4 regions of the Proteus sp. G2626 genome follow, and region 1 is predicted to be linked to each of the others. Evidence: predicted binding sites of a transcription regulator. Region 1 holds the regulator's gene; each other region holds the start of a gene.
The links. The regulator CRP, encoded in region 1, controls carbon source genes, mostly activating them, when cyclic AMP is high. The targets are predictions, from matches to a motif close to ATGTGANNNNNNTCACAT.

Region 1 (3,219 bases):
GTAAAAATTCATTGATACACCATAACCAACAAGGGGTTTTTAAAGGACTTAATCGTCCTTTAAGTGTAACGCGCTATCACTCTTTAGTGATAGATGCTACGACGTTACCAGTGCCTTTTGAAGTAACGGCATGGAGCCAACATGATGGCAATGTTGATGAAATTATGGGTATTCGTCATCGTACACTTCCAATTGAAGGGGTTCAGTTTCACCCAGAAAGTATTTTAAGTGAACAAGGCCATGAGTTATTAAATAATTTTCTTAAATATTAATAAGATAGTATTTAAATAACAAAATAACGCCTTTTTATACAAAACCACATTTGATTTTTTATTCATATTTAGTGATTATATTTTCATATTAAAGACGAATAACGATCAGGTGGGGTAATGACAAAACAAAGTATCAACCGGGCAACTTACGATCAAGTAATGTTGCCAATTTATTCACCCGCAGAATTTATTCCTGTTAAAGGGGTGGGAAGTCGAGTTTGGGATCAGCAAGGAAAATCTTATATTGATTTTGCTGGTGGTATTGCCGTGTTGGCATTAGGACATGCTCATCCTGCTCTCAATCAAGCATTGAAAGAACAAAGTGAAAAACTTTGGCATGTGAGTAATATTTTCACGAATGAGCCTGCACTGCGTTTAGCACAAAAGCTCATTGATAACACATTTGCAGAACGTGTCTTTTTTGCTAATTCTGGCGCCGAAGCAAATGAGGCCGCATTTAAACTCGCTCGCCATTATGCAATCACCCGCCATCATCCTTATAAAACCAAAATTATTGCCTTTCACCATGCCTTCCATGGTCGAACCTTGTTTACAGTATCGGTTGGAGGACAACCTAAATACGCCGATGGTTTTGGCCCAAAACCTGCTGATATCGTACATATTCCTTTTAATGATTTAGATGCAGTGAAAGCCGTTATTGATGATCATACTTGTGCCGTTGTGTTAGAGCCAGTACAAGGTGAAGGTGGTGTAACAGCAGCAACCCCTGAATTTATGAGAGGGCTACGTGAGCTGTGCGATAAACATCAAGCATTACTTGTCCTTGATGAAGTACAAACAGGTATGGGGCGTACAGGTAAGCTTTTTGCTTATATGCATTATGATGTGACACCAGACATTATTACCACGGCAAAGGCACTCGGAAGTGGTTTTCCGCTCAGTGCGATGTTAACGACACAAGAGATAGCGTCAGTAATGGGGGTAGGAACTCATGGTACAACTTATGGGGGGAATCCATTAGCGTGTGCAGTGGGCAATGTCGCTTTTGATTTAATCAATACACCTGAGGTACTTAAGGGAGTAGAAAAGCGCTATCAGTGGATTGTAGACGAGCTCACAGCAATAAATCAAACCTACAACGTCTTTTCGCAAATCCGTGGGCAAGGATTATTGATTGGCGCACAACTCGCACCACAATATGAAGGCAAAGCAAAAATATTATTAGGGCTGGCTGCAAAGCAGGGATTAATGATGTTAAATGCAGGCGCTGATGTTATGCGTTTTACACCCTCATTAATTATTACCCAAGAAGAATTACAAGAGGGGATGGTCGCATTAAAAGCCGCCATTGCCGCGTTTGTAGAAGGGGTATAGTTATTAAAAAACCCCATCAGCAAGGATGGGGTTCATACCGTTCTTTTTATCAATAGCTCTTTTGTATAGAGCTATTGTTTGTTCGGGTGGGGAAAATTAGCGAGTTCCGTAAACGACGATAGTTTTACCGTGTGCTGAGATCAGGTTTTGATCTTCTAGCATTTTAAGAATACGGCCTACAGTTTCGCGTGAACAACCCACGATTTGACCAATTTCCTGACGTGTAATTTTAATTTGCATGCCATCAGGGTGTGTCATCGCATCAGGTTGTTTTGCTAAGTTTAATAAGGTTTGTGCAATACGGCCTGTTACATCAAGGAAAGCAAGGTTACCTACTTTTTCTGATGTGGTTTGTAATCTGTTCGCCATTTGAGCTGATAGGCGCATCAGAATGTCAGGGTTAACCTGAATTAATTGGCGGAATTTTTTATAGGAAATTTCTGCTACTTCACAGGCTGTTTTTGCTCTAACCCATGCACTACGTTCTTGATCTTCTTCAAATAATCCGAGTTCACCGATGAAATCCCCCTGATTTAGGTAGGAGAGGATCATTTCTTTTCCTTCTTCATCTTTAATAAGAACAGCCACGGAACCTTTAACAATATAATAAAGTGTTTCCGCTTTCTCACCTTGGTGGATCAGCGTGCTCTTGGATGGATATTTGTGAATATGGCAGTGTGACAAAAACCATTCAAGAGTCGGGTCTGTTTGCGGCTTGCCGAGAACCATTCGCGTTATCCTCTGTACGTTAAATGCAGCCTTTCAAAACGGATAGGCTCCCTTTTGAGACAGCGTGCTTAAAAATCCTATCTTGACCTATTAACTTCCTGAGAACACGGTAAGTTAATATGGAGTAGATTATAATAAATGAGAAAATAATGCATTGATCTTAACCACTATCATCAAGCAGATATTGTTTTTAACACAATTAGTGCATTAAGTCTCGTTTTACGCAGTCAGCATAATAAACCTATTTGCTAATTGCTAGTTGAATTATGAGAATGTACTCTTTTAGTTTCTGTCATGTTTAGGGGAAAATAAATGGAAGCACGCGTTAAGTGGGTTGAAGATTTATCTTTTGTTGGGGAATCTTCATCGGGTCATCAAATTATGATGGATGGAAACTCTGGTGATAAAGCACCAAGCCCAATGGAAATGGTCTTAATTGCTGCGGGTGGATGTAGTGCTATTGATGTCGTCAGTATTTTACGTAAAGGTCGTCATCAAGTGACTGATTGTGAAGTGAAATTAACTTCAGAGCGTCGAGAAGAAGCCCCTCGTTTATTCACTGATATCAATTTGCATTTTATCGTTTCAGGTAAAGAACTCACAGATAAAATTGTTGAACGAGCGGTTCAATTATCTGCAGAAAAATATTGTTCTGTTTCTTTAATGTTAGGAAAAGCAGCTAATATTACACATTCATTTGAAATAAAAGATGCTGAATAAATTTGATATTTTAAAATAAAGTTTAATTTAGAAATAATATCCCTTAATTAAGGGGATATTATTTTTATAGAAATAGATTTTATTTTGGTTAACTGATTTTTTCGCCATTTAATAATTTTTTGACTAATGGCGCCATAATTAATTCCATTGCTAATCCTAATTT
Region 2 (3,219 bases), on a different contig from region 1:
GTTTAAGATTGAATACATGATTTGTTAATCACATGATTTTTTCTCTTTATCCTGCCTATTCAATAAATGTGTTTTTCTCTCTTTTTGTGTGATCTACTTCTCATTTGTGACTTTTGTGTTACTTTTTCCAGACTCTATTTGTGATGGATGTTGAGGGTTCTTTTCTTAGACTAGGTATAATTATCTGGCAAAAAGAGTCAATAAGCTCGACTAGAGCGTTATTGATAATCCATTAAATTTTTATATGAACAGGGATCCTTCAATGCAACTCATTATGAGCTTGGTCGGAATGGCAACATTAATATTGATAGCCGTTCTATTTTCCAGCAATCGACGTGCAATTAGACTACGTACAGTTGGTGGCGCATTCCTTATTCAGATTGGCTTAGGTGCATTTGTTCTTTATTCCGACAGTGGTCGTGAGGTACTTCTTGCGATTTCTGATGGCGTTAAGAATGTTATTGATTACGGCAATAATGGGATGAGTTTCCTGTTTGCAGGCCTAGTATCAGATAAAATGTTCGAGTTGTTTGGTGGTGGCGGTTTTGTATTCGCCCTACGCGTACTGCCTGTTATCGTATTTTTCTCTTCACTAATAGCAGTACTGTATTACCTTGGTATTATGCAAGTTGTCATTAAAATTCTTGGTGGTGGCTTACAAAAAGTACTGGGTACATCTCGAACAGAATCTATGTCTGCAACGGCAAATATTTTCGTTGGACAAACAGAAGCTCCACTTGTTGTTCGCCCTTATATTGCAAGAATGACAACCTCAGAACTCTTTGCTGTTATGTGTGGTGGTTTAGCCTCTGTTGCAGGTTCTGTACTTGCTGGATATGCCAGCATGGGCGTACCGTTGGAGTATCTGATCACCGCATCCTTTATGGCGGCTCCAGGTGGTTTACTCTTTGCTAAATTGTTGATCCCTGAAACCGAAACCCCTGATGATCAAAAAGATGCGTTTGATAAAATGGCAGATGACGAAAAACCAGCCAATATTATCGATGCAGCTGCTGCTGGTGCCTCTTCTGGTTTACAGCTAGCTCTTAACGTGGGAGCCATGTTACTGGCTTTTGTTGCTTTGATTGCATTAGTTAATGGTATCCTTGGAGGCATTGGTGGCTGGTTTGGTTATGAGAATTTCTCATTAGAATTGGTGTTTGGTTGGGTGTTTGCACCTATAGCCTTCTTGATTGGTGTTCCTTGGAGTGAAGCAACCATTGCAGGCTCATTTATTGGACAAAAAATTGTTATCAATGAGTTCTATGCTTATTCTGAATTTAGTAAATACCTTCAAGAAGATGCACTTGTTGCTGGTTCAGGACTGGTGGTGCTATCAGAGCAAACGAAGATAATCATCTCTTTTGCACTGTGTGGCTTTGCTAACCTTTCCTCCGTTGCTGTATTATTAGGCGGTTTAGGTGGAATGGCGCCAAATCGCCGTAAAGATGTGGCGCGTTTGGGGATGAAAGCTGTGCTTGCAGGTACACTTTCTAACTTAATGAGTGCAACTATTGCAGGATTCTTCTTTGCATTAACGGCAATGGCTGTTGTTGCTGCTTAATTGATTTTTTTATTGTGAAGAGCAGATAGGGTTCGCCTATCTGCTCTTTTTATGTTTGTTTTCTGCTGTAATGTTAACTACTTTTACTGTGTGAGATATTTCGCAGTTTGTATTGAATATGGTCAAAAGTCTGTCATTTCATATCAATTGCACTTTTTTTTACGTTATAAAGACGACTTAGAAACGGTATTCGAGTAATATTAAACCAGAAAATAACCATTATGTGATTTCTATCACATTTATATGTCACTGGTTGCAAGTTGTATTTGATTAGTGTGATGTAAAGCACATCTAATTGTTCCTTAGCGTGTTCAAATAAGATGTGCTGAAACTTCATGGAATGGCGAAGGCTCAATGTCGGGTCGCCGAAGTGAGCATAGCGCGGTGAGAGGGAGCTCAGCTGTCGTTGTAGCACAAGTTACAACAACATCTTCAAGGAACCAAGTCCGCTCGCCAACAAATTTAATCGCTAACCTTAAGCGTACGCCCACAAGGGCTTGAGAAACATCGTTGGAGAGTTTTATGACAGATTTAACCGCTGCAGCGCGCCTTGCGCTGTCTTTGATGGATTTAACTACGTTAAATGATGACGACACTGATGCAAAAGTGACTGCGTTATGTCATCAGGCTAAAAGCCCAGAAGGCAATACAGCCGCTATTTGTATCTACCCACGTTTTATTCCGTTAGCACGTAAAGTGTTACGCGAACAAGGTACACCAGAAATCCGTATTGCAACCGTAACTAACTTCCCTCATGGTAATGATGATTTAGATATCGCATTAGCAGAAACCAATGCGGCATTAGCTTATGGCGCAGATGAGGTTGACGTTGTTTTCCCTTACCGTACATTTATGGCAGGTAATGAGCAAATCGGTTTTGATATCGTTAAAGCATGTAAAGAGGCTTGCGTAGAAGCCGGTGCTTTACTGAAAGTTATTATTGAAACGGGTGAGCTGAAAGAACCAGAACTTATCCGTAAAGCCTCTGAAATTTCAATCAAAGCAGGTGCTGACTTTATTAAAACTTCGACAGGTAAAGTGCCTGTAAATGCAACACTGGAAAGCGCTGAGTTAATGATCCAAGTGATCCACGATATGGGGGTTGGCAAAGATGTAGGTTTTAAACCTGCAGGTGGTGTTCGTACCGCTGAAGAAGCTGCTCAATATCTAGCATTAGCTAACCGCATTATGGGTGACAACTGGGTTGATGCCCGTCACTTCCGTTTTGGCGCCTCAAGCTTGTTAGGGAATTTATTAGCTACTTTAGGTCATGGCGAACAAAAATCATCTAGTGGTTACTAATCCATTCGTGTAATACGCCTACGTCATATTGTGGGCGTTATCAATGCTATAAAGCCAGGAGGTTGCAGTGTTTCTTGCCCAAGAAATTATTCGTAAAAAACGTGATGGTCATCCTTTAACTGAGGAAGAAATTCGTTTTTTCATTAATGGCGTCAGAGATAATACTGTTTCTGAAGGTCAAATTGCTGCATTAGCAATGACTATTTATTTCCACGACATGACTATGCCTGAGCGTGTTGCTTTGACATTAGCCATGCGTGATTCCGGTACTGTATTGAACTGGAAAAGCCTAAATTTAAATGGCCCAATTGTTGATAAACATTCAACCGGTGGTGTAGGTGATGTTACTTCAC
Region 3 (3,219 bases), on a different contig from region 1:
AGAGTTGGGTTTTGTTTCAAGAGCACCACGTTGGGCAATTGCTTATAAATTTCAAGCACAAGAGCAAATGACTATCATTAAAGATGTTGAATTCCAGGTTGGTCGTACTGGCGCAATTACTCCCGTTGCGCGTTTAGAGCCGGTACAAGTTGCTGGTGTTGTTGTGAGTAATGCCACATTACACAATGCCGATGAAATTGAACGTTTAGGAATACGCATTGGCGATACTGTGATTATTCGTCGTGCAGGTGACGTTATTCCTCAGGTTGTTAGTGTGATTGAAGAGAAACGTCCTACCGATGCACAAAAGATTGTTTTTCCAACGCAATGCCCAATTTGCCAATCTGATATAGAGCGTATTGAAGGCGAAGCCGTTGCACGTTGTACTGGGGGGTTGATTTGCGGTGCACAGCGTAAAGAAGCTCTTAAGCATTTTGTTTCTCGTCGCGCGATGGACGTTGATGGTATGGGCGATAAAATTATCGACCAATTGGTTGAAAAAGAGTATGTCAAAACACCTGCTGATCTTTTTCGTTTAGATGAAAAAATCCTGTCTGGTTTAGAGCGAATGGGTGAGAAATCAGCCAAAAAATTAATTACAGCATTAGATAAAGCCAAATCAACGACTTTTGCGCGTTTTATTTATGCACTTGGAATTAGAGAAGTAGGTGAAGCTACGGCAAGTGGATTAACAGCCCATTTTCCTACGCTTGATGCATTACGAAATGCAGATGTTGAAGCGCTAAAATCAGTCCCTGATGTGGGTGATATTGTGGCTAAGCATGTTGTGAATTTTTTCCAAGAAGAACACAATAAAACAGTTATTGACCAGCTAATTAATGATGCAGGTATTACATGGCAAGCACCCGTGATTGTGACTCATGAAGCGGGCGATAATCCTTTTGCAGGTAAAACGGTGGTGTTAACGGGTTCATTATCACAATTAACACGTGATGAAGCAAAAGACAGATTAATTGCTTTAGGAGCAAAAGTGAGTGGAAGTGTTTCTAAGAAGACAGATATGGTGATAGCGGGCGAAGCCGCGGGCTCTAAGTTAGTGAAAGCTAACGAGTTAGAGATAACCGTTATTGATGAAGATGAAATGATAAGATTACTTGATCAATCTAAATAATCACTCTATTATTTGATAAATGCTACTGAGAAATGCTCTCAGTAGCATTTTTTTACTTAAGCGAAATTTACATTTAATGTTTCTTTAGTAACTCATAAAGTGTGATCAACCTATCTTATTTAATAATTAGTGTGTATGCAGTTTCATGATATTGTGACAATAGTCACATCGTAATGTTACGCGTTACATAAAATGCTCCTCAAGATTTATTTTTATTTTTGGAGCATGCATGTCTTCTATCATTCACTTCGTTTTGGCACTCGCCGTTATTGGCGCATTAGCATTCATTGCGAGTAATAACCGCAAAGGGATCCGTCTGCGTTATATCGTGCAGTTATTAGTTATTGAAATCGCATTGGCATGGTTCTTCCTCAACTCTGATGTTGGTGAAGGCTTTGTTCGTGGCTTCGCTGGATTATTTGATCACTTATTAGGTTATGCCGCTCAAGGGACTGAATTTGTATTTGGTGGCATGATGAAAGGTGGTTTAGCATTCTTCTTCCTGAATGTACTTTGTCCAATTATCTTTATTTCTGCATTAATTGGTATTCTTCAACATATCAAAGTATTACCTTTCGTGATCCGCATTATCGGTACTGTGCTTTCCAAAGTGAACGGTATGGGGAAATTAGAATCATTCAACGCAGTGAGCTCATTAGTTCTTGGGCAATCAGAGAACTTTATTGCCTATAAAGATGTATTAGGAAAAATGTCCCAGCGTCGTATGTACACGATGGCTGCAACAGCTATGTCGACAGTATCAATGTCAATTGTTGGTGCATACATGACAATGCTAGATCCAAAATATGTTGTTGCTGCTTTAGTACTGAATATGTTCAGTACTTTTATCGTCCTTTCTGTAATAAACCCATATTCTGTTGAGAATGAAGAAGACATTCAAATGGGGAATCTGCATGAAGGCCAAAGCTTCTTTGAAATGTTAGGTGAATATATCTTAGCAGGCTTCAAGGTTGCGTTAATCGTGGCTGCAATGCTGATTGGTTTCATTGCCTTAATTGCTGCAGTGAATGCAATTTTCAGTATGATTTTTGGTATCAGTTTCCAAGATTGCTTAGGTTACGTTTTCTATCCATTAGCATGGGTGATTGGTGTACCAGAACAAGACGCATTACGTGTTGGTAGTGTGATGGCAACAAAATTAGTCTCTAACGAATTTGTTGCCATGGGTAGCTTACAAGATATTGCAGCTGATATTTCACCCCGTTCAGTGGGTATTTTATCGGTATTCTTAGTTTCATTTGCTAACTTCTCTTCAATCGGAATTGTTGCAGGTGCGATTAAAGGTTTAAACGAAATGCAAGGTAACGTTGTTTCTCGTTTTGGTCTGAAATTACTGTTCGGCTCTACATTAGTGAGCTTCTTATCTGCGGCTATCGCGGGTCTGTTTGTTTAATCACTCAAGATAAAACAGATAGCATGTGAATAAAATAACAATGTAAACCGAGTTATTTGTTAATTAGGTAACAGAAAATCAAGCAGTGCCTTCGGGTACTGCTTTTTTTATCTTTCAATTACCTTATAATCGACTCTATTCCTTCGATGACAAAGTGGTATATAACATGCTCGAGAAACAACACCTTATTGATATAGCAAATACACAAATGCCATTTGGAAAGTATAAAGGACGAATGTTGGTCGATTTGCCTGAAGAGTATTTATTATGGTTTGCTAAGAAAGGGGCGTTCCCAGAAGGAAAATTAGGGCAACTCATGGAGATGACCCTTGCAATTAAAATTGAAGGGTTAGAGGGACTATTGAAGCCATTAAAGCGGTGATCTTAATCATTATTTATACCTAATTTTTCAGATGTTAATGCATTAATAATTTTTTGACTTAATTCAATAAATAATGTTTGCTCTTCAATTGTTAATCTTTCCTGAATTTTTTTTGCATTCTGCTTTCGGCCTAATGCAGCCCTTTCTAAAAATGCATGCCCTTCATCGGTTAGTTGAGTAATAAATTCGCGTTTATCTTTCTCAGAACGATATTGTGTAATAAAGCCTAAGGCTTTTAATCCTCGCATAAACTTCGATAAATTTTGTCTTGAAATTGCTAACGAATTACTT
Region 4 (3,219 bases), on a different contig from region 1:
GAATCTGTTACTGAAGAAAACCCTCAGTTTTTTAAAGATCTCTGTAAAGGTCAAAAGCCTCATTTTTTATGGATTGGTTGCTCAGACAGCCGCGTTCCAGCAGAAAAATTGATCAATGCAGCACCGGGTGACTTATTTGTTCACCGTAATGTAGCAAACTTAGTCATCCATACCGATTTAAACTGCCTTTCAGTGATCCAATATGCGGTTGATGTATTACAAGTTGAGCATATTATTGTCTGTGGACACTATGGCTGTGGTGGCATTGAAGCGGCCATTGAAGGAACTGAATTAGGACTTATCAATAACTGGTTACTGCATATCCGCGATATTTGGTACAAGCACAGCTCAATGTTAGGTGAACTTGCCCCACAAGATAGGTTAAACCTACTTTGTGAACTCAACGTTATCGAACAAGTGTATAACCTCGGTCACTCTACTATAATGCAAGCCGCGTGGAAACGTGGGCAAAAAGTGATGATCCACGGCTGGGTTTATGGTTTAAATAATGGTGAATTGCACGATCTCGATGTCACCTCAGATAGCCGTGAAAAGCTTGAACTTTCTTATCGTCAAGCAATGGCAAAATTAAGTCATCCACGTTAATAAACACATTCTATTCAATAAAAAACCCGCCTAAAGCGGGTTTTTTCACTTCTATTTTAAGTCAACAAATAATTACTCATCTAATAATGTTACATGCCCAATATAAGGCAGATGGCGATAACGCTGTGCGTAATCAATACCGTAACCAATAACGAATTTATCTTCGATGGAATAACCAATCCACTCAACGGGTACATCTACTTCACGGCGAGAGGGTTTATCCAACAGAGTACAGATAGAAATAGAAGCAGGCTCACGTAAGCTTAAAATCTCTTTAACGCGGTTTAAGGTATTACCTGAGTCAATGATATCTTCAACAATCAGAACATCTTTACCACGGATATCTTCATCGAGATCTTTAATGATTTTAACGTCACGCGTTGACGTCATCCCATTACCGTAACTTGATACAGTCATAAAATCGACTTCATGGTTCACGTCAATTTCACGGCATAAATCTGCCATAAAAATAAAAGAACCTTTTAACAAGCCGATTAAGACAAGATCATGTTGACCTTGACGTGGGCGGTAATGTTCTGTGATTTCACGACCTAGCTCAGCAATACGCTGTTTGATCTCTTCTTCAGAGATCATGACATCAACAATATGTTTCATGATTAATTTCGATTGGGTTAACGGGGAAAGCAAACGATTGTACCAGAACTTCCCTCATCATGCGATGATCTGATTTAATGAAAATAAAGGCACAAAATATTAATCTTGTGCTCTTTATCAATTTATCTTACTGATATTAATAATTTTTATAGTGATAGATTATTTACTCACGGTAAATCCTGCCATCATCCCCGTATCTTCATGTTCTAATAAATGGCAGTGTGCCATAAATGGGTGCTGTTTTGTCGCTAAATGGTCAAACTTTGCAAGAATTTCGCTAAGTTGTCCTTCAACTTTCACAATATCTTTCCAACCTTGGCGATGCTTCTCTGGTGCTCTACCATTTTCAGATAAAATACGAAATTGTGTACCATGAACATGGAATGGATGTAGCATCATGTCACCACGACCAGAAACAACCCAACGCTCATAAACGCCTTGTTTCACATCAAATGCAGGTTCAGTCATTGAGAATGGAATACCATTGATACTATTGGCATTATAGATATCTAAATCACCATTTCCATGACCGCAATTCATCCCACCGCCCATCATGCCACTGCCGTTACCTTGTCGCATATGACTCATCCCATGATGAATGCCCGCTAATGCTTTATCACCATAACGTTCTGTTAATAGCATCATACCTTGCATATCTAAACGCATATCCATACGTAAATGTAATGTCCGCGTTGAAAGATTGCTGAGTGTTGGTAATGCTGGAATAAGTGCTAATTGCTCAGGTAATAAGCCTTGCCCTTTTTCTGCTGATGGTAATAAACGCAACACAGGGAGTACATTGTCAAATGGCGCTAAAACCATCCCCATTTGGCGTACGGGTAAAGTAACAATATCAAAATCACGCCCATCAGACGTATCCACTAAAACTTCAAAGCGCTCACCCATTAAAATCGGCAATTCAGTCACTTTGACAGGTTCCGCTAACAACCCTCCATCGCTAGCAATAACATACATTGGTCTACCATCACTTGTGGCAAGGTTTAAACTTCGCGCATTACAACCATTTAAGAAGCGTAATCTGATCCAGCCTTTTGGCACAATATGTTGTGGTTGAATTGCACCGTTAGTTAACATCATATCGCCAAACCAACCAATTGCAGCACTCATAACATCGAGTTGATAATCGATTTGTCCATCACTGTCTAAACGCTTGTCTTGTAAAATAACGGGCAAATCATCAACACCCCAGCGATTTGGCAATTTACGGCTTGCGGTTTCATCATCTTCAATAATGACCAATCCGCCTAATCCCATAGCGACTTGTTGTCCCGTAACGCCATGAGTATGAGGGTGGAACCAGCACGTAGATTCTGCTTGATTTGGTGTAAAAGTGACTGTACGAGATTTCCCAGGTTCAATCATTGCTTGTGGGCCACCGTCTTCTTCACCGCTAATTTCAAGACCATGCCAATGAACCGTTGTCGTTTCTGGCAATTTATTATTGATATTAATAGTGACTGGTTGGCCTCGTTTAAGTTTCAGAGCGGGACCTAATAAACTGCCGTTATAACCCCATGTGGTTGTGCTTGCATTGGGAATAAATTGGGAAACACCTTGTTGAATATTAAGAACAATCTTTTGTTGAGCATCAGGCGTAATTTGAGGTGGAATAGCCAATGAAGGCGTGTTACTTTGGGCGAACGCAAAACGACTCCAGCTCGGCAATAATGTTACAGCACTCAATGTTGCGCCTAATTTTAAAAATTCACGACGTTGCATAATATATTCCTTTGAATAAAAACAAGTTATTCTGTCTTTATTGAGATAAGACGAATAAAAAAGCCTTGTAACCTATTACCGATGCTAAAGTTTCCCCTTACTGGAAGGTCAATTTAAAACCCAACAAAATAGCGGGTCTTTGCAAAACTTTTAACTACATTAAGCCAAATAACAAAACTTGCTAAATCATCACACAAAGGAACAGCATACCTAATGAAAAAAATGTTCGCCTTGTTCTGCACGTTAACGCTTTCTTTT

Region 2: deoC (deoxyribose-phosphate aldolase) is a predicted target of CRP. The motif match lies at 1,838-1,855, and genes of this name have one in related genera.
Region 3: GWJ05_RS11475 (NupC/NupG family nucleoside CNT transporter) is a predicted target of CRP. The motif match lies at 1,284-1,301, and genes of this name have one in related genera.
Region 4: hpt (hypoxanthine phosphoribosyltransferase) is a predicted target of CRP. The motif match lies at 1,327-1,344, and genes of this name have one in related genera.

Annotation. Positions count from the first base shown of each region.
Region 1 is NZ_JAABNH010000025.1:238,112-241,330, forward strand. It holds gene GWJ05_RS10900 (aminodeoxychorismate synthase component II) at 1-272, shown strand, start outside; gene argD (bifunctional acetylornithine/succinyldiaminopimelate transaminase) at 390-1,607, shown strand; gene crp (cAMP-activated global transcriptional regulator CRP) at 1,704-2,336, opposite strand; gene GWJ05_RS10915 (OsmC family protein) at 2,649-3,056, shown strand; gene GWJ05_RS10920 (phosphoribulokinase) at 3,145-3,219, opposite strand, start outside.
Region 2 is NZ_JAABNH010000007.1:201,099-204,317, reverse strand. It holds gene GWJ05_RS03380 (NupC/NupG family nucleoside CNT transporter) at 263-1,564, shown strand; gene deoC (deoxyribose-phosphate aldolase) at 2,087-2,866, shown strand; gene deoA (thymidine phosphorylase) at 2,934-3,219, shown strand, end outside.
Region 3 is NZ_JAABNH010000026.1:92,380-95,598, forward strand. It holds gene ligA (NAD-dependent DNA ligase LigA) at 1-1,132, shown strand, start outside; gene GWJ05_RS11475 (NupC/NupG family nucleoside CNT transporter) at 1,362-2,546, shown strand; gene GWJ05_RS11480 (DUF3820 family protein) at 2,713-2,928, shown strand; gene GWJ05_RS11485 (MarR family winged helix-turn-helix transcriptional regulator) at 2,931-3,219, opposite strand, start outside.
Region 4 is NZ_JAABNH010000009.1:125,777-128,995, forward strand. It holds gene can (carbonate dehydratase) at 1-606, shown strand, start outside; gene hpt (hypoxanthine phosphoribosyltransferase) at 679-1,221, opposite strand; gene cueO (multicopper oxidase CueO) at 1,381-2,961, opposite strand; gene GWJ05_RS05035 (YacC family pilotin-like protein) at 3,175-3,219, shown strand, end outside.